DNA from 4 places in the Dickeya sp. CFBP 2040 genome. Region 1 is predicted to be linked to each of the others. Evidence: predicted binding sites of a transcription regulator. Region 1 holds the regulator's gene; each other region holds the start of a gene.
What was found. Region 1 encodes PurR, which represses purine synthesis genes. Its sites were predicted from a motif close to CANGCAAACGTTTGCNTG; they were not measured.

Region 1 (5,639 bases):
CATCCCCAGCTTACCGTGGATAAAAACGTAGTTGATGGGAATATTGATCAGCAGGCCAATAAACCCGATCACCATCCCCGGCTGTGTTTTGGATAACCCTTCGCACTGGCTGCGCAACACCTGATAAAACAGATAACCGGGTGCGCCCCAAAGCAATGCGTGCAGGTATTTTACGGCTTTGTCGGCCAGTTCCGGCGCGCCATCGTGCATCAGGTTAATCGCGTATTTTCCCTGATAGAGCGTCACCATGGTCAGAACAGAAATGGCCGTCGCCAGTAAGAATGCTTGCTGGGTTTGATGAGCAATACGGTCCCGGCGCCCTGAGCCGTTGAGGTTCGCCACCACTGGCGTAAGCGCCATCAGTAAACCGTGGCCGAACAGGATAACAGGCAACCAGATGGAGGTACCCACCGCTACCGCCGCCATATCGGTGGCGCTGTAGGAACCAGCCATAATGGTATCCACCACACCCATTGAGGTTTGCGATACTTGCGCGATGATGACCGGAATAGCCAGCGCCAGCAAATGACGGGCTTCTGATAAGTACTTCTGCACGAAAACACCTTCCTAAAGCAGGATGGAGAGAGATCTCTAATGAGGAGAGAAAGACAATCATCCTTTATTTGTACGAAAAAAGATGAACTATTGTAACGATTTGCCAACAGTAAACCAATGATTGACTCGCCGGGCATGATCCCGTTGGTTTTCCTGATGATATGGTGCAAACTGCCTGACATGAGTGAACGTAGCCACTTCCAAACATGGCTCAGTCGTGTCATACCACTGTCGTCGCGCGTTCACGCCTATTACTGATCAGGAGGCAAGGTCAACACCATGTTTACCGGTATTGTTCAGGGCACGGCGACTGTCGTGTCTGTCGATGAAAAACCCAATTTTCGCACTCATGTGGTACAACTGCCCCCCGAACTGCTGCCGGGGTTGGAAACGGGCGCTTCCGTAGCGCACAATGGCTGTTGTCTGACTGTTACCGGAATCGATGGTGATCGGGTCAGTTTTGACCTGATCAAAGAGACGTTGCGGCTGACCAATCTGGGTGACGTAAACGTGGGTGATCGGGTTAATGTAGAGCGTGCGGCCAAATATGGTGATGAGATCGGTGGGCATGTGATGTCCGGCCATATTATGTGTACGGCGGAGATCGTGAAAATTCTGACGTCGGAACATAATCATCAGATCTGGTTCCGGTTGTCTGATGAATCACAGATGAAATATGTGCTGCACAAAGGATTCATCGGTATTGACGGCATCAGCCTGACGGTGGGCGAAGTGACTCGCAGCCGTTTTTGCGTGCACCTGATTCCGGAAACACTCCTGCGCACGACGCTAGGCCAGAAACGATTGGGTGATCGTATTAACATCGAAATCGACCCGCAAACCCAGGCCATTATCGATACGGTTGAACGTGTTCTGGCTCGTCAGGCACAGCAGCAAGCACAGGCGGCGGCACAGGTAGAGCAGGGCGAATAAGCTGCTTCCTCGCAACTTTGCTTTGAGCATAAGCAAAACCGGCAATTGTCTGCCGGTTTTGTTATTGAAGCGGCGATATTCGCCAGAAGCTAATTGTTATCTGGGTACTCGCAAACCACCTTCCACGCCATCCGCGCTAAATAGTACCTGCCAGAGATGAATATCGCGTGCTCGGAACGAGCCAGCACAGACGTTAAGATAGTAACTGAACATTCGCTGGAAACGTTCGGAATAACGCTCCGACAAGGTTGGCCAGTGTTGCTGGAATCGTTCATGCCAGGCCATCAGCGTGCGGTCATAATCTGCGCCGAAATTGTGCCAGTCTTCCATTACCAGATAGGGTTCGCTGGCTTGTGCGATATGCTGCACTGAAGGCAGGCAGTAGTTGGGGAAAATGTATTTGTTCATCCAGGAGTCAACTTTCAGATTGGTTTCATTGGTGCCGATAGTGTGCAGCAGGAACAACCCATTAGGTTTGAGGTTTTTTCTCACAACCTGAAAGTAGGTGGGATAATTTTTCGGTCCGACATGTTCGAACATGCCGACAGAAACGATACGATCAAACTGCCGGTCTAGGTCACGGTAGTCTTGCAGCATGATGGTAACTTCCAAATCCTGACAGCGTTGCTGTGCCAGCACCTGCTGTTCGCGGGATATGGTAACGCCCGTGACACTGACGCCGTAATGACGTGCGGCGAATTCCGCCAGTCCACCCCAGCCGCAACCAATATCCAGCAGCGTCATGCCACGACGTAACTGCAACTTTTCACAAATGAGGCGCAGCTTGTCTTGTTGTGCCTGTTCAAGCGTTTCGGCTTTCGTCCAGTAACCACAAGAATACTGTAAGTAAGGATCGAGCATCAGGGTGAAAAGATCGTTACCAAGGTCGTAATGCTCTTTACCCACGATCCAGGAACGGCGGCGAGATTGCAGATTGGTCAACCGTGCTATCAGGATCCGTAATGTATCTTGCCAGCGATGCGGTAGTTGGTTTTCCAGTCGGGTACGTATCACACGGTGGAAAAACATGTCCAGTCGTTCACACTCCCACCAGCCATCCATATAACTTTCGCCTAATCCGAGCGAGCCATCACGCAATACGCGCTTATACATCTCAGGGTTGCGGACCTGAATATCAAATGGACGAGAACCGTTAATCGCGATGTCGGCGGTGGATAGCATTTCATTAACGATTTGGAACCAAGGTAGATTGGGTGTCCCCAGTTCCTCAACATAGGATGAACTCATAACTTCTCCCTACCTTGCCAAATAAATGCTTTTGCAAGGAGTAATTTAGACAACATAACCATGACGGGCTTTGATAGACCCGAACCATCGTCTATCCCTGAGCGTCTCAGAGGAAAGTAAGAGAAAAGCTGGTACAAAGATATCTACCAAGGCTGAAACCAAATAAGAGATGCGACGGTCAGCAGGTGGAATAGAAAAAATGAGGCGATGCGTTTAATACATCGCATGATCATAATTGTTGTCATCAACTATACAGTCAATTGTATGACGGCTTTAATCCGTCGGCAAGATTCGTCGGATTAAAGCAGCACGTTGAGTCATGCCTTTTCGGCAGTTGCGGCACTCGTCGCGGCCATGCGTAGCGCGGTACGCCGCATGATTTCGAGTCGTCAGGCAGCGAGATAGAGAATTGTCTGGATTTTAACGGCGGTAATCGCGGTACGGGCCATCAGCGACTGAACGACGTTCAATTAAGGTCGGATGTACTTCGATGGTTTGGGCTTCCTCGCGTTTACTGGTAATACGGTCAAGCAGCATGGAGAACGCCGCTTGCCCCAGTCGTTCCTTGGGTTGATGAATGGTGGTCAGTGCGGGAGTAAAATATCGGGAGTGACGTACATTGTCGTAACCGATCACCGAAATATCCTGTGGCACACGCAGACCCAGCTCGTCAGCAGCGCAAATGGCACCCATCGCCATGATATCGCCGCCGCAGAATACTGCCGTTGGCCGTTGTTTCTGGGCCAGAATCTGGTGCATCGCTTTGTAGCCGGACTCTGGCTCAAAGTCGCCCTGAACCACCCAGTCTTCCCGTAAGGGAATATCAGCCTCTTTCAACGCTTTCAGGAACCCCAGGTAACGCCCGCTGCCCGTATTGCGCCCCTGAGAGCCGGGAATAGCGCCGATGTCACGGTGACCACGCTCAATCAGATAGCGCCCGGCCATGTAGCCGCCCGCAAATGCATTATCAATAATAGTATCGGTAAAATCGTTATGGGCTTCGCCCCAGTCCATCACCACCATCGGGATGTGACGATAGTCCGCCAGCATGGACAACAATTCAGGCGGATACTCAGCACACATCACCAACAGCCCATCGACCCGCTTTTGTGCCAGCATGGATAGGTAAGCACGCTGCTTATCCTGATTGTTGTGGGAGTTGCACAGGATTAGCGTGTAACCTCTGGCGTAGCAGCTGTTTTCCACCGCCTCGATAATTTCGGCGAAATAGGGCGCTTCGCTGGAGGTTGCCAGCAGGCCGATAGATTTGGTGTGGTTGACTTTCAGGCTACGGGCCACTGCACTGGGTGAATAATGCAATTCATCAATCGCTGCGCGCACCGCAGCCTTGGTCTCTTCGGCGACGAAACGTGTTTTATTGATCACGTGTGATACGGTTGTGGTTGAAACGCCCGCGCGTTTTGCCACATCTTTGATCGTTGCCATCTAAAGTGACTCCTGAACTCATCTGTTACAGCAGTAAATATGTTGTTAATCGTTTGCCTGCGTGAAATTTTCTCCTGCCAGACAAGCAAGGCAACATTCAGGAGGAGACATGCCGAGGTTGTAGCTGAAGGGAGGACTGACGCATCGACCAACGCAGTGTATATCGTAAACTGCGGATTTTGGCCGATTTAGAGCAAAAGTGGAAGAGGCAATTCGTGTTATCTCTGTGACGCAGAATTCGGTTTTTTGACCTCGGTTGAGTCATAATACACCTATATTTTGTGTGATTCCCCGCCTGCCGGGGCTTACTCAGACATGACGTGATATCAGTCAATAACAGGAGAATATATGGATACTAATCTGAAAATGTCACTGTTCACCACGGTGGCTACGCTGGCGATGATCATTGTCTTTAGTCTGAGTGCGATACTGAACTGATTGCAACTGGTGTTCTCATCATCGGCGGTGAAATCTATCGGTATCAAAAACCGGTATCTTTATCAGCATCAAATACACCAAAAGGGGCATAACGCCCCTTTTGTGTTATCTCAAGTTGTGTTATCTCAACGTGTCTTATTCAACGGAAATATTCATTCAACAGTATTCCAGCCGGTTGTTGCTTAACGGATGGTTTTGGGTGTGACCACGCGGCGAGCGCCAACATAATGATCTTGCCAGTAATCTTCGCTCAGTTTGCTGATTTTAATGTCTGCACCGGAGCGCGGTGACTGAATGAAGCGACCATTACCGAGATAGACACCCACATGGTCGGCAGCACCGCGGTTGGTGATGTGGAAGAACACCAGGTCACCGCTTTCCAACTCGCTTTTCTTGATCGGCGCGGCATCACGCAGGTGGAACATCTCATTGGCTGTACGCGGGATTTGAATTTTCACTACATCTTTATAGGCGTAGTAGACCAATCCGCTGCAGTCGAAGCCAGAACGTGGCGTAGCGCCACCCCAATGATAACGTTTGCCGATTTGACTCATCAGCTTGTTCATGGCGGTCAGTTTAGCGTGTTGATACCGTTTTTGGTGAGTGGCGTTAAGGGACGGCGCAGTTTTGTCCTGCCTACCTTTTTTGCTTGTGGTTTTGGCAATCACAGCTTCATGTGCTTTGTGGCTGCTATGGGTCTGAGCAGAGGCGCTTTTTTTCGTGGTTTTGCCTGCTGGCGCTTTGGCCTGAAGATTTTTTTCTTGCTGTTTCTTGTTGGTCGAATGGGACGAGCTGGCGGCCATCAACGGCTTTTTGTCATTGTGCGGTTTGCTGTTTTTATCGTGAACCGATGCTGTTTTGACCGGTGCAGCCTTAGTCGTTTTTTCCGGTTTTTTGTTATGTGTCGGCGCTGCGCCTTTTTTGTTGGTGTTTTTGGCTGCTTTGCTTTTCTTAGATTCATCAATAGCGTTATTCGCCGCTTCCACACCGTTTTTGCGCGGTAATACCGCAGACCCATG
Region 2 (5,639 bases), on a different contig from region 1:
TTTTTGCTGGTTACCGCCGGACAGCGAGCCGATAGACGTGTGGTGGCCGGGGGTTTTCACCCGCATAGAGTCGATAACCCACTGCACATCGCTTTTCATGCGCTTGTTGTCCAGCAGGCCGAGGCTGTTCTTGTATTTATGGATGTTGGAAATCAGCGAGTTGAAGCCGACGTCCAGATAGGCATAGATACCGGTAGATCGCCGCTCTTCGGTGACCAGCGCGAAACCGTTGTTGATAGCTTCGTTGGCGGTATGGTTGTGGATGTCTTTGCCACGTAGCTTGATGGTGCCGCCGAGTTTTTCACGGATACCGAACAGGGTTTCGACGATATCGGTACGTTTGGCGCCGACCAGCCCGGCAATTCCCAGAATCTCACCCTCACGCAGGTCAAACGACACATCGCGTATTGACGGCTGGCGCATTGAGGTCAGGCCGCGCACTTCCAGCATCACCTCGCCTGGGGTGTTGGTTTTGTCCGGAAAACGCTGATTGAGGGAGCGGCCAACCATCATAGCGATGATCTGGTCCATATTCAGCCCTTCCAGCGGTTGGGTGGCGACCCACTGACCATCACGCAATACGGTGATTTCATCACACAACTGGAAGATCTCTTCCATCTTGTGGGAAATGTAAACGATACCGCAACCCCGGTCTTTCAACTTACGGATGATAGTGAACAGGTGGTTCACCTCTTTTTCCGTCAGTGATGAGGTGGGTTCGTCCATGATGACGATTTTGGCGTTGTAGGAAAATGCCTTGGCAATTTCGATCATCTGCATTTGCGACACGGACAGGGTAGCCACTTTGTCGCGCGGGTCGATATCGATATCCAGTTCATCGAAAATCGCTTTGGTATCGCGATACATTTTTTCCTGATCGACGAACAACCCTTTTTTCGGGTAACGGCCAAGCCACATGTTATCCATGACTGAACGTTGCAAAACCAGATTCAATTCCTGATGCACCATGGATACGCCATTCTCCAGCGCTTCTTTGGCGCTTTTGAAATCGATTTCCTGTCCCTGAAATTGAATGCTACCTGAGTCTTTCTGATAAATGCCGAACAGACATTTCAGCAGAGTCGATTTTCCTGCGCCGTTTTCTCCCATCAGGGCATGGATAGAATGAGGTCGCACCTTCAGGTTGACATTATCCAATGCCTTTACACCGGGAAACGACTTGCTGATAGTGGTCATCTCCAGCAGGAATTCGCGCTGAGTGGTTAGAGTGTCGCTGGTCATATTTTACCTGGTCAAAATAATTACCTGGCTGAAAGGTTGCCGGGCTTGAACATGACTGCCTGGCTGAGAAAATCATGCTTTCAAACAGTAGGGGCGCAGCGGTTACTGCGCCCCGACGAGATTACTTCAGGAACTGTGACAGGTTTTCTTTGTCAACCGGTACGTACGGTACGCGAACTACCTTGTTTTCAATCTTGAAGTTGGTGCCTTCACCTGCCGGTTTACCCAGTGCCAGGTTTTTCGCCAGATCAATCGTCGCCTTGGCCTGGTTGTCTGCGTCGTTCAGCACGGTACCAGCCAGTGCGCCGGATTTGATCAGCGACAGCGCTTCTGGCAGGGCGTCAACGCCGAACACTGGAATGCTGCTCTTGTTGTGGGCTTTCAGCGCTTCTACTGCACCCATAGCCATGGCGTCGTTGTTGGCAATCAGTACTTCAATTTTGTTGGCGTTGGGACCGGACATCCAGGCGTCAACCTTGTCTTTAGCCATCGCGGTATCCCACATGGCGGTATCCATCTGCAACTGCTGGACTTTCATGCCTTCTTTGGTCAGGGTGTCAACCACATATTTAGTACGGGCCTCGGCATCCGGATGGCCCGGCTCACCTTTCAGCAGTGCGTACTGGATGGTGCCGTCTTTGTTAAGATCCCAGGCCGGATTCGCTTTCCAGTGCTTGGCGATCAACTGGCCCTGAATGATACCGGACTCTTTGGAGTCAGTACCGACGTAGTAGGCTTTGTCGTAGCTGGCCAGTACTTTGGCATTCGGTTCTTTGTTAAAGAACACGACCGGTACATCGGCGGCTTTCGCTTTTTGCACCACTATGGCAGCAGCTGCCGGGTCAACAAGGTTGATAGCCAGTGCTTTCACGCCTTTAGCCAGCAGCACGTCTACCTGATCGTTCTGTTTGGATTGGTCGTTTTGTGAGTCGTTCATCAGTAGTTCGACGCCACCCAGAGCTTTAGCTTCTTTTTCAATATCCTTGCGCACCATCGACATGAAGTTATCGTCGTATTTGTAGATGGTGACGCCGATACGGGTGTCTGCAGCATGGGCAGTGGCTCCGAACATCATGCTGGCAACCAGGGCAGTGAGAGTGAAAATCTTCTTATTCATGATATCTCCGGGTTTATGCAGGGTAGTTCTCAGTCCGGCCATACGACGCAGGATAGACGTAGTACGGCAGTCAGTTAGTTATCGTCAGCATGGCGTAATAGCGCCGGGCTGACGGAGATTGCAGGCATGGCCCGCTTAAAGCCTGACTTCCCTGTTTTCAGACCGTGCTCGCCTGCTCGGCGGCGCGGCCTGATATGCATCCTGAAACAGATAGCGTCCTGAAATCGGTATTGTGAACGTTTTCGCCGTGGCGGCCGCTAACGATTCAACTGACTGGGCGACCGTGTTGCAAGGCGTCCGGCCTACGCAGTACGCCATCATGATAGAGAGCGCAATGTTAATTAACTGTGAATTTACTCACAAATTGAAAGCGGTTACATCGGTGATTTAAAAGATTTAGTGACCGCATCCACATTTTCACATGTGGCTACCGAGTGTCGCTTTACCAGCGTCGGCATAAAGCAGTGTCTGGCTGTTGGGTCCAACAGCCCGGCTGCGCCTTTTAGCGCCAGTTCGGTAGCGATTTTCGCCATGGAAACAATAGGGTAACGGATGGTTGTCAGACGCGGGTCGGTGTAACGAGAAATCGGGATATCATCGAAACCGACCACCGAAAACCGTTCCGGTACCGGAATACCGTTATCTTTTAGTGCCATCAGTGCGCCAGCCGCCATGCCATCGTTGTAGGTGAATACTGCCGTGAGCTGCTGGTTGTGCCCCAGCAATTCCACCATTGCCGTTTCACCGCCTTGCAAGTCCGGCTCGCCGCTGGCTATCCACTCATTCGGCGGCTCGATACCATGTTCCTGCAACGCCTGCCGCCAGCCGGTAAGGCGCTCCATGACGTCCTCTATCGGATGGCTGGAGCGGAGATAGCCAATGCGCTGATGCCCTTGTTGTAACAGCATTCGGGTCGCCATCATGGCACCGCTGACGTTATCGAGGCAGACGCAGCGGTGTGGATAGTCAGGCAGCAACCGGTTGATCAATACCATTCCGGGTACCTGATCCATGAACTCCGCCAATTCCTCATCGGATAAGGCTTTGGCATGTACGATTAGCGCGTTGCAGCGCTGGCGAATCAGTACTTCAATAGCGTGTCGTTCTTTTTCTTCCTGGTGATAGGAGTTGTTAATCAGCACATGTTTTTGCAGGCGCTGCGCCACCGTATCCACCGCTTTGACCATCGCGCCGAAAAACGGGTCTGACACATCCATCACCACCACGCCGATAGTGTCGCTGACCTGAGAAGCCAACGCCTGCGCATTGGCGTTAGGTCGGTAACCTAACTGCTCAACCGTCAGCAACACCAGCTCGCGCGTTTGCTGGGTGACTGCGCTGTTGTTATTGAGCACACGAGAGACGGTGGCGATGGAAACACCGGCCTGACGTGCGACATCACGGATGGTAATCATTCATACTCACCACAGAGGAAAAAGTTCACGAGGGTTGCCCTGACACTCAAGCTATCCTGGCCTATTCTGTCAGGCGTTATCACCAGACTACGTGAATCAGGTCACACTGATGAAAGCGGTTACATACAATTCCGTAACCTTTGTGACGAATGTCATTATCTGAACATAAAGACAGCAGCAATATTCCGGCGTGGCAATGTTTGCGGGGGAATATCACTCAGGGTAAATGCCCCGGCAGCGCGCCAGGGCAAAAGGGAAGAAAATAGGTTTAATCGGCAGCGTAGCCACTGGTGGGAACGACCTTGCCGTCGAGCCAGGCCTGATTGTTGCGCAGCGTCAGTCGCCCGGACAGAAACCAGCTTACCACCAGCGGATAAATGCTGTGTTCCTGTGTTTGCACCCGTTCCTGAATGTCTTGCTCGGTGTCGTCGGGGAATATCGGCACCCTGGCTTGCAGAATAACCGGACCACCGTCCAGCTCTTCGGTCACGAAATGCACTGAAGTGCCGTGTTCGCTGTCGCCGTTTTCCAGCGCTTTGCGGTGAGTATGTAAACCGGGATATTTCGGCAACAGCGATGGATGAATGTTCAACATCCTGCCGAGAAAACGAGCGACGAATCCGGCGCTGAGGATACGCATATACCCGGCCAATACCACCACATCCGGCTGATATGTTTCGATTTCTGCTGCCAGCGCTTCATCGAAATCGGCACGGCTGGCATAGTCACCCGGCAAGAGTGCGTGGGCGGCGATTCCGGCGTCACGCGCTCGCTCCAGGCCGAAGGCATCCGGATTATTACTGAATACTGCGGTAATTCGCCCGGCAATGCGACCATGCTGGCAGGCGTCAATTAACGCCTGCAGATTGCTTCCCTGACCTGAAATCAGGACAACGATGTTTTTCATCACTGGATGACCACGGTTTCTCCGCCATCGGTACGGGTAATGACACCGATTTTCCAGGCTGTTTCGCCGTTGCTGTTGAGGTGAGCGATAGCCTTGTCCGCCTGTTCGGCTGGCAGGGCGATGATCATGCCCACGCCACAGTTAAAGGTGCGATACATTTCGTGACGGCTGACGTTGCCATTTTGCTGCAGCCACTGGAACACCGGCGGCCACTGCCAGCTGGATTCTTCGATCGTCGCCTGCATACCTTCCGGCAGTACGCGCGGAATGTTTTCCCAGAAGCCGCCGCCGGTCAGGTGGGAAATGGCGTGTACGTCGATGTTTTCAATCAGTGACAGCACGGATTTCACGTAAATTTTAGTCGGGGCCAGCAGATGGTCTGCCAGCGGTTTGCCATCCAGTTGGACCTGTTCCGGGTTGGCGCCGCTGACTTCAAGGATCTTGCGGATCAATGAGTAGCCGTTGGAATGCGGTCCGCTTGAGGCCAGGGCTATCAGTGCGTCGCCTTCGCGTACTTTACTGCCGTCGATAATCTTGGCTTTTTCAACCACGCCAACGCAGAAACCGGCTACATCGTAGTCATCGCCGTGGTACATGCCGGGCATTTCGGCGGTTTCACCACCTACCAGCGCACAGCCGGACTGTTTGCAGCCTTCGGCGATACCGGTGATAACGCGGGTTGCAGTATCCACATCCAGCTTGCCGGTAGCGTAATAATCGAGGAAGAACAGCGGCTCGGCGCCCTGTACCACCAGATCGTTAACACACATCGCCACCAGGTCGATACCAATCGTATCGTGACGCTGCAGGTCCATCGCCAGACGCAGCTTGGTGCCAACCCCATCGGTGCCGGAAACCAGTACCGGTTCGCGGTATTTTTGCGGTAAGGCGCACAGGGCACCGAAACCGCCCAATCCTCCCATGACTTCCGGGCGACGGGTCTGTTTCACTACACCTT
Region 3 (5,639 bases), on a different contig from region 1:
TCGGTATGGTGCAGTCACTGAATGTCTCGGTGGCTTCCGCATTGATTCTGTACGAAGCGCAACGCCAGCGCCAACTGGCCGGTATGTACCAGCGCGAATGCAGCCCTCTGGATGAGGAGGAACAGCAGCGCCTGCTGTTTGAAGGGGGTTACCCGGTATTGGCCCGCGTCGCCAAACGAAAAGGGTTAGCGCGCCCACATATTGACCAGACCGGTCAGGTGATTGCCGATGCGCCCTGGTGGGCGGCGATGCAATCCACGGAGCAATAAGTGAATAGCCGCCTGCTGCATACCCAGCCGTTGAGCACTCTTGCCGGCGTCGGGGCCAGCCAGGCGGAAAAGCTGGCCCGTCTCGGTCTGGAAACCGTGCAGGATCTGCTGCTGCACCTGCCATTGCGCTATGAAGACCGCACCCACCTTTACCCGATTAACGATGTACTACCAGGCATGTACGTTACCGTCGAAGGTGAAGTGCTGCGCAGCGACATCACGTTTGGTCGCCGCCGGATGTTAACCTGCCAGATCAGCGACGGCACCGGTATGCTGACGCTACGCTTCTTTAATTTTAACGCTGCCATGAAAAACAGCCTGTCGCCGGGCCAGCGTGTGCTGGCTTATGGGGAAATACGGCGCGGCAAGCTGGGCGGCGAAATGATCCATCCGGAATACCGGGTTCAGGGAGAAAGCAGCGAGGTCGAATTGCAGGAAACCCTGACGCCGGTCTACCCCACTACCGAAGGTATACGGCAGGCTACGCTGCGCAAACTGACCGATCAGGCGCTGAAACTGCTAGATACCCACCCGATTGACGAACTGCTGCCCCAGGAGATGCGCCACGGGTTGACAAGCCTGCCGGATGCATTACGGACCCTGCACCGCCCACCGCCGGATGTGAAACTGGCGGAGCTGGAACAAGGGAAACATCCGGCACAGCAGCGTCTGGTAATAGAAGAACTGCTGGCGCACCACCTGAGTATGCTGGCGGTGCGCGCGGGTGCACAACGCCACCTGGCGCTGGCGCTTGATACCAAAGACGACCTGAAACAACAACTGCTGGCCGTCCTGCCGTTCAGCCCCACCGGTGCGCAACAGCGTGTGGTGGCGGAAATCGAACAGGATATGAACAAACCGTTTCCGATGATGCGTCTGGTACAGGGCGACGTAGGCTCTGGTAAAACACTGGTAGCCGCGCTGGCAGCGCTGCGAGCCATCGCTCACGGCAAACAGGTGGCGCTGATGGCGCCGACCGAACTTCTGGCTGAGCAACACGCCGCCAACTTCCGTCGCTGGTTTGAACCGCTGGGTATTGAGGTTGGCTGGCTGGCAGGCAAGCAAAAAGGCAAGGCGCGACAGGCCCAGCAGGACGCTATCGCCAGTGGACAGGTATCTATGGTGGTCGGCACCCATGCTATTTTTCAGCAACAGGTGCAGTTCAACGGTCTGGCGCTGGTGATCATCGACGAACAACATCGCTTTGGCGTGCATCAGCGGTTGGCGTTGTGGGAAAAAGGCGAGGAGCAGGGCTTCCATCCTCATCAGTTAATCATGACTGCCACGCCGATCCCCCGGACGCTGGCGATGACCGCCTATGCCGATCTGGACACCTCGGTGATTGATGAACTACCGCCAGGTCGCACGCCGGTTACTACTGTCGCTATTCCAGATACCCGACGCGATGACATTATCCAGCGGGTGCGCAACGCCTGTCTGCAGGAAGGGCGGCAGGCGTACTGGGTCTGTACCTTGATCGAAGAATCCGAATTGCTGGAAGCGCAGGCAGCCGAAGCCACCTGTCAGGAACTGAAAGCCGCGTTGCCCGACCTCGCTGTCGGTCTGGTGCATGGCCGGATGAAAGCTCAGGAAAAGCAGGCCGTCATGGCAGCATTCAAAGCCAATCAACTCCACTTGCTGGTCGCCACCACGGTAATTGAAGTTGGGGTGGATGTGCCGAACGCCAGCCTGATGATCATCGAAAATCCGGAACGACTGGGGCTGGCGCAGTTGCATCAGTTACGTGGTCGCGTAGGGCGCGGCGCAGTCGCCTCCCACTGTGTACTGTTGTACAAATCGCCACTGAGTAAAACGGCCCAGATGCGGCTACAGGTTCTACGCGACAGCAACGACGGCTTCGTGATCGCCCAACGCGATCTGGAAATTCGGGGACCGGGTGAATTGCTGGGCACCCGTCAGACCGGTAACGCCGCCTTCAAGGTGGCGGATTTACTGCGCGATCAGGCGTTGATTCCACAGGTTCAGCGGGTGTCGCGGCATATCCATGAACACTACCCGGAACATGCCAGAGCGTTGATTGAACGCTGGTTACCAGAGCGCACCCGTTATACCAACGCCTGAGAATAACTCCAGCGCTCTATTTCCCCCACTTTGTTTCAAGTTCGCCTTATATCTGATGGTTAACAAGCCATTATGTTCCGCGATAAGTAAATCCCATCCCGCAATCGATTGCTTTTACAGTGCAGATGATTAAAATGCGCTTTTTGCCGTTCAGGAGCGCCCCACTATCATGAGTCTTTCCACCACCGAGCTACCTCAGGCCGATGCCGCCACCCCAGCGCACAGCGAACTGATTTACCGTCTGGAGGACCGGCCTCCTTTACCGCAAACCCTGTTTGCCGCCTGCCAGCATCTGCTGGCCATGTTCGTCGCGGTGATTACCCCGGCATTGCTGATTTGTCAGGCGTTGGGCCTGCCAGCGCAGGATACCCAGCACATCATCAGCATGTCGCTGTTCGCTTCCGGCCTGGCATCTATTCTGCAAATCAAAACCTGGGGACCGGTTGGCTCCGGCTTGTTGTCCATTCAGGGCACCAGCTTCAACTTCGTCACCCCGTTAATCATGGGCGGTATGGCGCTGAAAAACGGCGGTGCCGATGTGCCGACGATGATGGCAGCGCTATTCGGCACGCTGATGGTTGCCTCCTGCACTGAAATCCTGTTGTCGCGCGTTTTACACCTGGCGCGTCGCATCATCACGCCGCTGGTTTCCGGCATCGTCGTTATGATCATCGGCCTGTCGCTGATTCAGGTTGGCCTGACCTCAATCGGCGGCGGTTTTGCCGCCATGAGTAACCACACGTTCGGCGCACCGAAGAACCTGCTGCTGGCAGCCATCGTGCTGGCGGTGATCATCATCCTGAACCGTCAACGTAACCCTTACCTGCGTGTGGCGTCGCTGGTGATCGCTATGGCTGTCGGTTATCTGGCTGCCGGGCTAATGGGTATGCTGCCGGAAAGCACCGGCACATCAAACCACTCGCTGATTAACGTCCCCACCCCGTTGTACTATGGCCTTGGCTTTGACTGGAATCTTCTGATCCCGCTGATGCTGGTATTCATGGTGACCTCGCTGGAAACCATCGGTGATATCACCGCCACTTCCGACGTCTCCGAGCAGCCGGTCAGCGGCCCGCTCTACATGAAGCGCCTGAAGGGCGGCGTACTGGCGAACGGCCTGAATTCTTGCCTGTCTGCCGTGTTCAATACCTTCCCCAACTCCTGTTTTGGGCAGAACAATGGCGTGATTCAACTGACCGGGGTTGCCAGTCGCTATGTCGGTTTCGTAGTAGCGTTGATGCTGATAGTACTGGGTCTGTTCCCTGCGGTGAGCGGTTTTGTGCAGCATATTCCAGAGCCGGTTCTGGGCGGCGCAACCATCGTCATGTTCGGCACTATCGCCGCATCTGGAGTACGAATTGTCTCCCGCGAGCCGCTTAATCGTCGCGCTATTATGATCATCGCGCTGTCGCTGGCCGTTGGTCTGGGTGTCTCCCAGCAGCCGCTGATTTTGCAGTTCGCGCCGGAATGGCTGAAAACGCTGCTGTCATCAGGCATTGCTGCGGGCGGTATCACAGCGATTGTGTTGAATCTGGTCTTTCCTCACGAAAAAGCGTAAGCCGCGCTTCCAGAAATTTTTCGTCTTACGTGATAATAAGGGCCGATGGCGGTATACCCTAAATAATTCGAGTTTCAGGCAGGCGGCAAGGGAAGGAATCCCGATGAGCTTACTCAGGTAAGTGATTCGGGTGACTGAGCGCAGCCAACGCACCTGTAACTTGAAGTATGACGGGTATAATATCGGCCCTTATTTATTGTCTGTAATAAGTTACTTGTTGAGACGACTGGATAATTACGGCATAACACCATCATCCTTTGCGACTGGCGCGGACTTAAGCAATGAAACTTATCGGGAAACTTCTTCTCACGATGCTGTTACTGGCGCTACTGGCTGTGGTGGTGCTGTACGTACTGGCCCAAACTGAATGGGGTGCCAGGCATATCAGTCAGTGGGTCAATCAACGTACCGAATACCAGGTGTCATTCAGAAAGATGGCGCATGACTGGTCTTCCCCCGGCAGTATTCAATTGCTGGACGTTAATTTCGGCCATAAAAACCAACCTGTCACACTGGTCGCGCAACGCATAGCTGTGGGATTCAGCGTGCGTCAGATTACCGAGCCGCGCCATTTTTCCAGCCTGATGCTGGAAGGCGGTACGCTCAATTTGGGTCAGACCGATTTTACACTGCCGATTGAAGCGGATGTTCTGCAACTGAAAGCCATGGCTTTACATGCGCAGGATGGCGACTGGCGATTGAAAGGTGAGCAGGTAACCGGCGGTATTACTCCGTGGCAGCCAGAACCCGGCTCTCTGCTGGGTAAAAAGGCCGCTTTCCAGCTCAGTGCGAACTCCCTGCTCCTCAATGACCTGCCTGCCAGCAAAGTATTGGTGCAAGGGCAGTTTAATGGTCAGCAATTGACGCTGGAAAACCTCGGCGCCGATGTGGCGCGGGGCGAATTGACCGGTAACGCTTCCCGTGCGGCGGACGGCAGTTGGCTTGTCAATAACCTGCGGCTGAGTAATGTCCGGTTGCAAACCCGACAATCAATGGCGGATTTCTGGCAACCGATAACTCGTCTGCCTGCGGTAACCGTCAATCGCTTCGACCTGATCGATGCCCGTATCGAAGGGCAAAACTGGGCGTTTACCGATTTGGACGTCACCCTGCAAAACGTGACTTTCCGGCAGAATGACTGGCAGAGCGACGACGGCTCGCTGTCATTCAATGCTACCGATATCGTCAACGGCAACATGCATCTGGTTGACCCGATTGTCAGCCTGGTTTTGTCAAAACAGGGTGTAAACATCAAACAGTTCTCCACCCGTTGGGAAGGAGGTTTACTGCGCACCAACGGCAACTGGCAACGCAGCAACCAGCGACTGACGCTGGATGAACTGGTGGTAGCCGGCATGGAATACACGCTGCCGACGGACTGGCGTCAACGCTGGCAGCAAACGCTGCCCGACTGGCTGGCGGAAGTAGAGCTGAGAAAATTCAGCGCCAATCACAACCTGCTGATTGATATTAACCCCGCGTTCCCGTTCCAGCTCACCGCCCTGGACGGCTTCGGCAATAATCTGCTGCTGGCACGTAACCATCAGTGGGGCGTATGGCAAGGTGCTCTAAACCTGAATGCCAGTGACGCCACCTTCAACAAGGTCGATGTTCGTCGTCCCTCACTGGCGTTAAACGCTAACGACAACCAAATCACGCTGACAGATTTGAGCGCATTTACCCAAAGTGGTTTACTGGAAGCCAAGGCAGTGATTGCACAGCAGCCCACG
Region 4 (5,639 bases), on a different contig from region 1:
CCAGTGTCATACCGCCCGCCAGCGACAAGGCCGACCAGAGCAGCGGTTGCCAACGGGAAGCGGTACTGGTACGGCTTAACCGCTCCAGTTGACGACGACAAAACAGCACCGCTACCCCCAACAGCGAAACGGTAAACGCCGTCCCCAACGCCATGGTCAGAGCGGAGATCACCCCCCAGACAAACACATCCAGCACTTTAGCGAACAACAACACCAATATCGCACCGGAACAGGGGCGCAGCCCCATCGCCAGCACGATCATCAGGCGGGTGCGCCAGCCATCACTGTGGTTAAGCGTATCCGCTGAGGGTACATGCTGATGACCACAACCGCACTGTTCTTCATGGTGATGGCGCATAGCTGTCGACATCAACGGGATGCCGGACACTGGCGCATCAAGCGGCGTTAACGAATGGATACGTGGCCTGGCACGAGGGAAGAGTGACGCCAGCAAGCGCCGACATGCGCGCAGACACAACCAGCCTCCTAGCACTGTCACCAGCACAAAGCTACTTTTCTCCATCCAGAAACTACCGATGTGCAAAGCCCGGCTGGAAAGCTGCAATACCGCCAGCACCACGGTCACCAGCACCACCGCCATTCCCCCCTGCAACAGCGCAGAGGCAAACGTCAGTTGCAGGCTGCTTTTCAGCCGGGACGGGTGGGTCGCCAGATAGGTGGCGATCACCACCTTACCGTGACCGGGACCAATTGCATGTAATACACCGTACACCAAACTGAACATCACCAGCGTCCAGCCTGCCTGATGGGGCCTGGCTCGCACCTGCTCCATCAAATCCGACATCTGCTGATGCAGCATTCTCTGCCATTCAATACTTTGCAGCAGAATCGACGGCCACCAGACCAGCGCCTGCCATGCGGCCATGCCGAGCAGCACTAAAAACAGTACCAGCGGCCACCAGCACAAGTAATGTCGGGAGACAAGCGAACGGTTTACTGACATTGCAGCGTAACCTGTTGAGCGAACTGTTTTCCTAGCTCCATGTCCTGAGAGGGTTTAGCATTTTTATCCAACGACAGCGCATAAGACTGAAGCGACGCATCAGGTTTTGGCGTCTTCAGCGTAGTTTTACAGCGCGAGGCCAGCGCAGCGCTGATCTGAATCGCGTTGTCATCGTTATAGGACATATCGACGAAATAGGTGGGATCATAAGTGGAAATCAGTAACGGCGCGCCCACCAGCGGCTGCGGGTGAGCCAACGGCAGCACAAATTCCAGCACCGCTTTGTTACCGGCACGAGAAAGGTGATACTCCGTTGGTAGCGACTGATATTTCACCGGCTTTCCATCCCGGTAGATATCAGTAAAGTAATGTTGCCCCAGCACATTCGCCATGACGTCAGCAGCCAGTTTCTTCCACACTTCGGAATCTTTGGCGGCATTGCCTGCGTCGTACAGCAAATCGGCAGAGGTGATAGGGTCCATAGTCCAGTTCATACGTAATCCGGTTATCTGGTCGTCTTTCCCTTCCACGGTGGTTTTCATATCGATAAAACTGTGCGGATGCGCCGACGCCGGGCCGGATACCGCTACCATGGTCAATAGCAGGCAGCTTACCCAACGCCATGAAAAGCTTGAATTGTTATAATGTAACATTTTCTATCCTGACCGTTTTCGCCTGCTACTAACGCGCCGATTGACTCATGACGCGTGGCTACTCTCCTGCGGACGCAGCATAAACGCCGGCAACACCAGCAATGCCATCATCCAGAAGGTTCCCCCCTGAAGGTACTCAAACAGAAAACCGGACACCACCGTCATCACGGCAATAGCACCACCGGTGCTCAGCGCCGAATACGCCGCCTGCAAACGCAGTACGTCGGCATCGTGGCGTGAGGAGATAAACCGCATAGCGGCCAGATGACAGACCGTAAAAGTGCCGCAATGCAAAATCTGCATCACAATCAGCCACGGCAACGACACCGTTGCTCCCATCAGACTCCAGCGCACCACACTGCACAACGTGGATAACATCAACAAACTGGACGCACGCCAATGGCCGAACAGGCGCTTGCTCAGGGCAAAAATGACGATTTCCGCTACCACCCCCAGCGACCAAAGATAACCGATAACGGCGGCGGAATACCCCGACTGTTGCCAGTAAATCACACTGAAACCGTAATAAGCGGCATGAGCGCCCTGTAGCAAAGACACGCACAGTAAAAAACGCCAGACTGCTGGCTCACGCAGCAAGACCAGCCACGGCGTAGCGGTTGTTTGCGTAGGGTGACGTGTGGCTGACGCAGGCATCACATGCGGTTTCAACGCCATACTCAGCAACATCGATAACAGCGCCGCCGCCAATGTTGCTGAAATCGCCTGATGTCCCCAGAACGTGGCCAGTTGCCCGGTAAGGGCGGAGCCTATCACGAACGCGATAGAACCCCAGAGTCTCACCCGACCATAATCAAGGGGGAACTGTTTTTGCCAGGTCGCGGCCAGCGCATCGGTAAGCGGAATCAATGGCGCGAAGAACAGGTTGAAACCAACCATCACCAGCATTAGCCATAACCAGGCACTGCCCAGCCAGAAACCAGCGAATGTCAACACCGACAGCAATGCCAATCCTCTCAGTACGGTAATCAGTCGGGCGGGATCGTTCACCAACGGTGTAATGAACAGGTTGCCAACGAATCTCGACACCAGCCCGGTGCCAAGCAGAATGCCGATTGCCTCGGCAGATAACCCTTCTCCCTTGAGCCAGCCGCCCCAAAAGGGCAAAAAAACGCCATAACTGAAAAAATAGGTGAAATAGCCGAGCGCCAGCCAGTATGTGGATTGAAGAACCATGTTGTTTCCCCTCTGCGGTCGATTACTCTGGCAGAGAGCAGGAACAGACGCAACGGGAAGAGAAAAAACAAACGCCAGCCCGAAGGCTGGCGTTGGCAACACGTCCGAACCCGTCGGACGCATCCGGCTGATTATCAGGCGTAAACCGGGAAACGGACGCAGACATCCAGAACTTTCTGTTTTACGCGCTCAATAACGGCGTCGTCATTGATGTTGTCCAGCACATCACAAATCCAACCAGCCAGCTCACGCACTTCTGCTTCTTTGAAGCCGCGCCGGGTAGCAGCCGGCGTACCAATACGAATACCGGAGGTCACAAACGGACTCTTCGGATCGTTCGGCACGCTGTTTTTATTTACAGTGATGTTGGCACGACCCAACGCGGCATCCGCCTCTTTACCGGTCAGATTTTTGCTGACCAGATCCAGCAGGAACAGGTGATTATCGGTACCGCCAGATACCACGTTGAACCCGCGAGACAGGAACACTTCCACCATCGCTTTGGCGTTTTTGGCTACCTGCTGCTGATACGTTTTGAACTCCGGCTCCATCGCCTCTTTCAGCGCCACGGCTTTACCGGCAATGACATGCATCAACGGGCCGCCCTGTCCGCCAGGGAACACGGCAGAATTCAGTTTTTTGTACAGATCCTCGTCGCCGCCTTTGGCCAGAATCAGGCCGCCACGCGGACCTGCCAGCGTTTTATGGGTGGTGGTGGTCACGATATGTGCGTGCGGAACCGGGTTCGGGTAAACACCAGCAGCAACCAGACCAGCCACATGCGCCATGTCGACGAACAGATAAGCGCCGATGCTGTCGGCGATTTCACGCATCTTCGCCCAGTCAACGATGCCGGAATAGGCGGAGAAACCGCCCACGATCATTTTCGGCTTGTGAGTGCGAGCCAGTTCGGCCATTTCGTCGTAGTTGATTTTGCCGCTATCATCAATGCCGTAAGGCACGACGTTATACAATTTACCAGACAAGTTGACCGGAGAGCCGTGAGTCAGGTGGCCGCCGTGCGCCAGATTCATCCCCAGAATGGTGTCGCCCGGCTGCAACAGCGCAGTATAGACAGCAAAGTTAGCCTGAGAACCAGAGTGCGGTTGCACGTTGGCATAATCGGCGCCAAACAGTTCCTTAGCGCGGTCAATCGCCAGTTGCTCAACCACATCAACGTATTCGCAACCGCCGTAGTAACGTTTGCCCGGATACCCTTCGGCGTATTTATTAGTCAGTTGAGACCCCTGGGCCTGCATGACGCGTGGACTGGTATAGTTTTCTGACGCAATCAGTTCAATGTGCTCTTCCTGACGCACCACTTCTTGCTGCATTGCTTGCCATAGTTCGGCATCGTAATCGGCAATGTTCATTTCACGCTTTAACATCCGCATCTCCTGACTCAGCTAACTTGCTTCTTTATTAAAAATCACCCAGAGGGGCGTGGGCACATAGTGTAAACCGTTTTTGACTGGCGATGATAGAGCTTGACAGAGGTTTTTACGCAAACGATTAGCTTCAGGCCACACAAGGCTTTTCATCTTGCCGGGATTTACCGTCCTGGCTGACTTTTTCTCATCTGCCACCTGCATTTTTTTCATGCACGGCATTCTGTCTCACTACACCGCTTTCCATAACATCACAGCGCAAAATATTTACGGGCAACACCCATTCAATAATAGCCGTTTTAAATGCCACCTTAACGACACCAACAATACTGACGTTCACACTGGATAGCAGAGGCAAAACTACGGCTAACTGGCAAAAGTATTTACCCAGCGGAAAAACGACATTACAAGATAATATAATCAACAATGTTATTTAATTTATGTTATGGATATATTACCGAGCTGTTTTATTTCCCAACGATAAATACCGGGGGGAATAAAATCCAGGGGGGACTACAGTTTGATCTCGCTGTTTATTCCCGAACTCAACAATGATCAGCCGCCTGCAAAAATCAATAAATAACATGTATGAAAATCACTTTTTGGCTTTCAACAACACTGCCACTAAAAGTTAGCTTGCTTTTTATTATAACATTATAGGTTTTCAGGCATTGGCAACACTTACTAATTCATAAAACCCTATTTAATAAAAACAGAATCAATTCTTAGCCATCCTATTTATTTCAGGAAAAAATACCGAAAAAAAACACTAAATTTAAAATAAAATTTAATTCAACCTCTATGAACACAAGTTACCCGCCTCGATCACACTTTAGATTAAATTAATAAGCATCATAAAAAAAACGCGATTTTGATCGCAAAAACCCTAATCAAAAATGCTTAAAAATTCGCCCTGCCACATTACGGAATGTCGTTTCATTTTTTAAAGAATGATTTTTTATTTTTTAACAACCAGTTTGGATTAGCGCCAACAGCGCAAGGAAATAGTCTATGAACAACACCCACGTATTTTCTGCTGGAACCAAAAGTGTACTGGCAGCCATTGTTGCCACCGCGATGATGACTACAGCCGCCCACGCAGCCAGCCTGCAAACCACCAAAGCAACAGAAACAGCCTCAACCGGCTGGGCAACACAGACGACCGGCACCACCGGTGGCGCCAAAGCAGCGTCAGCCAAAATCTATGCAGTAAAAAATATCAGCGAATTTAAAGCCGCGCTGAACGGTTCGGATACCGATCCTAAAATTATCCAGGTCACTGGGGCCATTGATATCAGTGGTGGAAAAGCCTACACCAGCTTTGATGATCAGAAAGCTCGCAGCCAGATCAGCATTCCGTCTAACACCACCATCATTGGCATCGGCAGCAACGGCAAATTTACTAACGGCTCTTTGGTTATCAAAGGCGTGAGCAATATT

Region 2: the regulator PurR is predicted to act here: its motif matches at 3,789-3,806, upstream of galS (HTH-type transcriptional regulator GalS).
Region 3: the regulator PurR is predicted to act here: its motif matches at 2,449-2,466, upstream of Dpoa2040_RS11700 (NCS2 family protein).
Region 4: the regulator PurR is predicted to act here: its motif matches at 4,313-4,330, upstream of glyA (serine hydroxymethyltransferase).

What each region holds. Positions count from the first base shown of each region.
Region 1 is NZ_JAAVXH010000033.1:76,983-82,621, reverse strand. It holds gene Dpoa2040_RS05105 (MATE family efflux transporter) at 1-555, opposite strand, end outside; gene Dpoa2040_RS05100 (riboflavin synthase subunit alpha) at 835-1,488, shown strand; gene cfa (cyclopropane fatty acyl phospholipid synthase) at 1,585-2,736, opposite strand; gene purR (HTH-type transcriptional repressor PurR) at 3,157-4,182, opposite strand; gene Dpoa2040_RS05085 (YnhF family membrane protein) at 4,531-4,620, shown strand; gene Dpoa2040_RS05080 (C40 family peptidase) at 4,803-5,639, opposite strand, start outside.
Region 2 is NZ_JAAVXH010000090.1:9,388-15,026, reverse strand. It holds gene mglA (galactose/methyl galactoside ABC transporter ATP-binding protein MglA) at 1-1,242, opposite strand, end outside; gene mglB (galactose/glucose ABC transporter substrate-binding protein MglB) at 1,364-2,359, opposite strand; gene galS (HTH-type transcriptional regulator GalS) at 2,734-3,774, opposite strand; gene purN (phosphoribosylglycinamide formyltransferase) at 4,043-4,681, opposite strand; gene purM (phosphoribosylformylglycinamidine cyclo-ligase) at 4,681-5,639, opposite strand, start outside.
Region 3 is NZ_JAAVXH010000086.1:41,616-47,254, forward strand. It holds gene trmH (tRNA (guanosine(18)-2'-O)-methyltransferase TrmH) at 1-269, shown strand, start outside; gene recG (ATP-dependent DNA helicase RecG) at 270-2,351, shown strand; gene Dpoa2040_RS11700 (NCS2 family protein) at 2,521-3,909, shown strand; gene Dpoa2040_RS11705 (AsmA family protein) at 4,191-5,639, shown strand, end outside.
Region 4 is NZ_JAAVXH010000098.1:31,537-37,175, forward strand. It holds gene Dpoa2040_RS15895 (nickel/cobalt transporter) at 1-964, opposite strand, end outside; gene Dpoa2040_RS15900 (DUF1007 family protein) at 955-1,617, opposite strand; gene Dpoa2040_RS15905 (3-phenylpropionate MFS transporter) at 1,663-2,811, opposite strand; gene glyA (serine hydroxymethyltransferase) at 2,946-4,199, opposite strand; gene Dpoa2040_RS15915 (polysaccharide lyase) at 5,211-5,639, shown strand, end outside.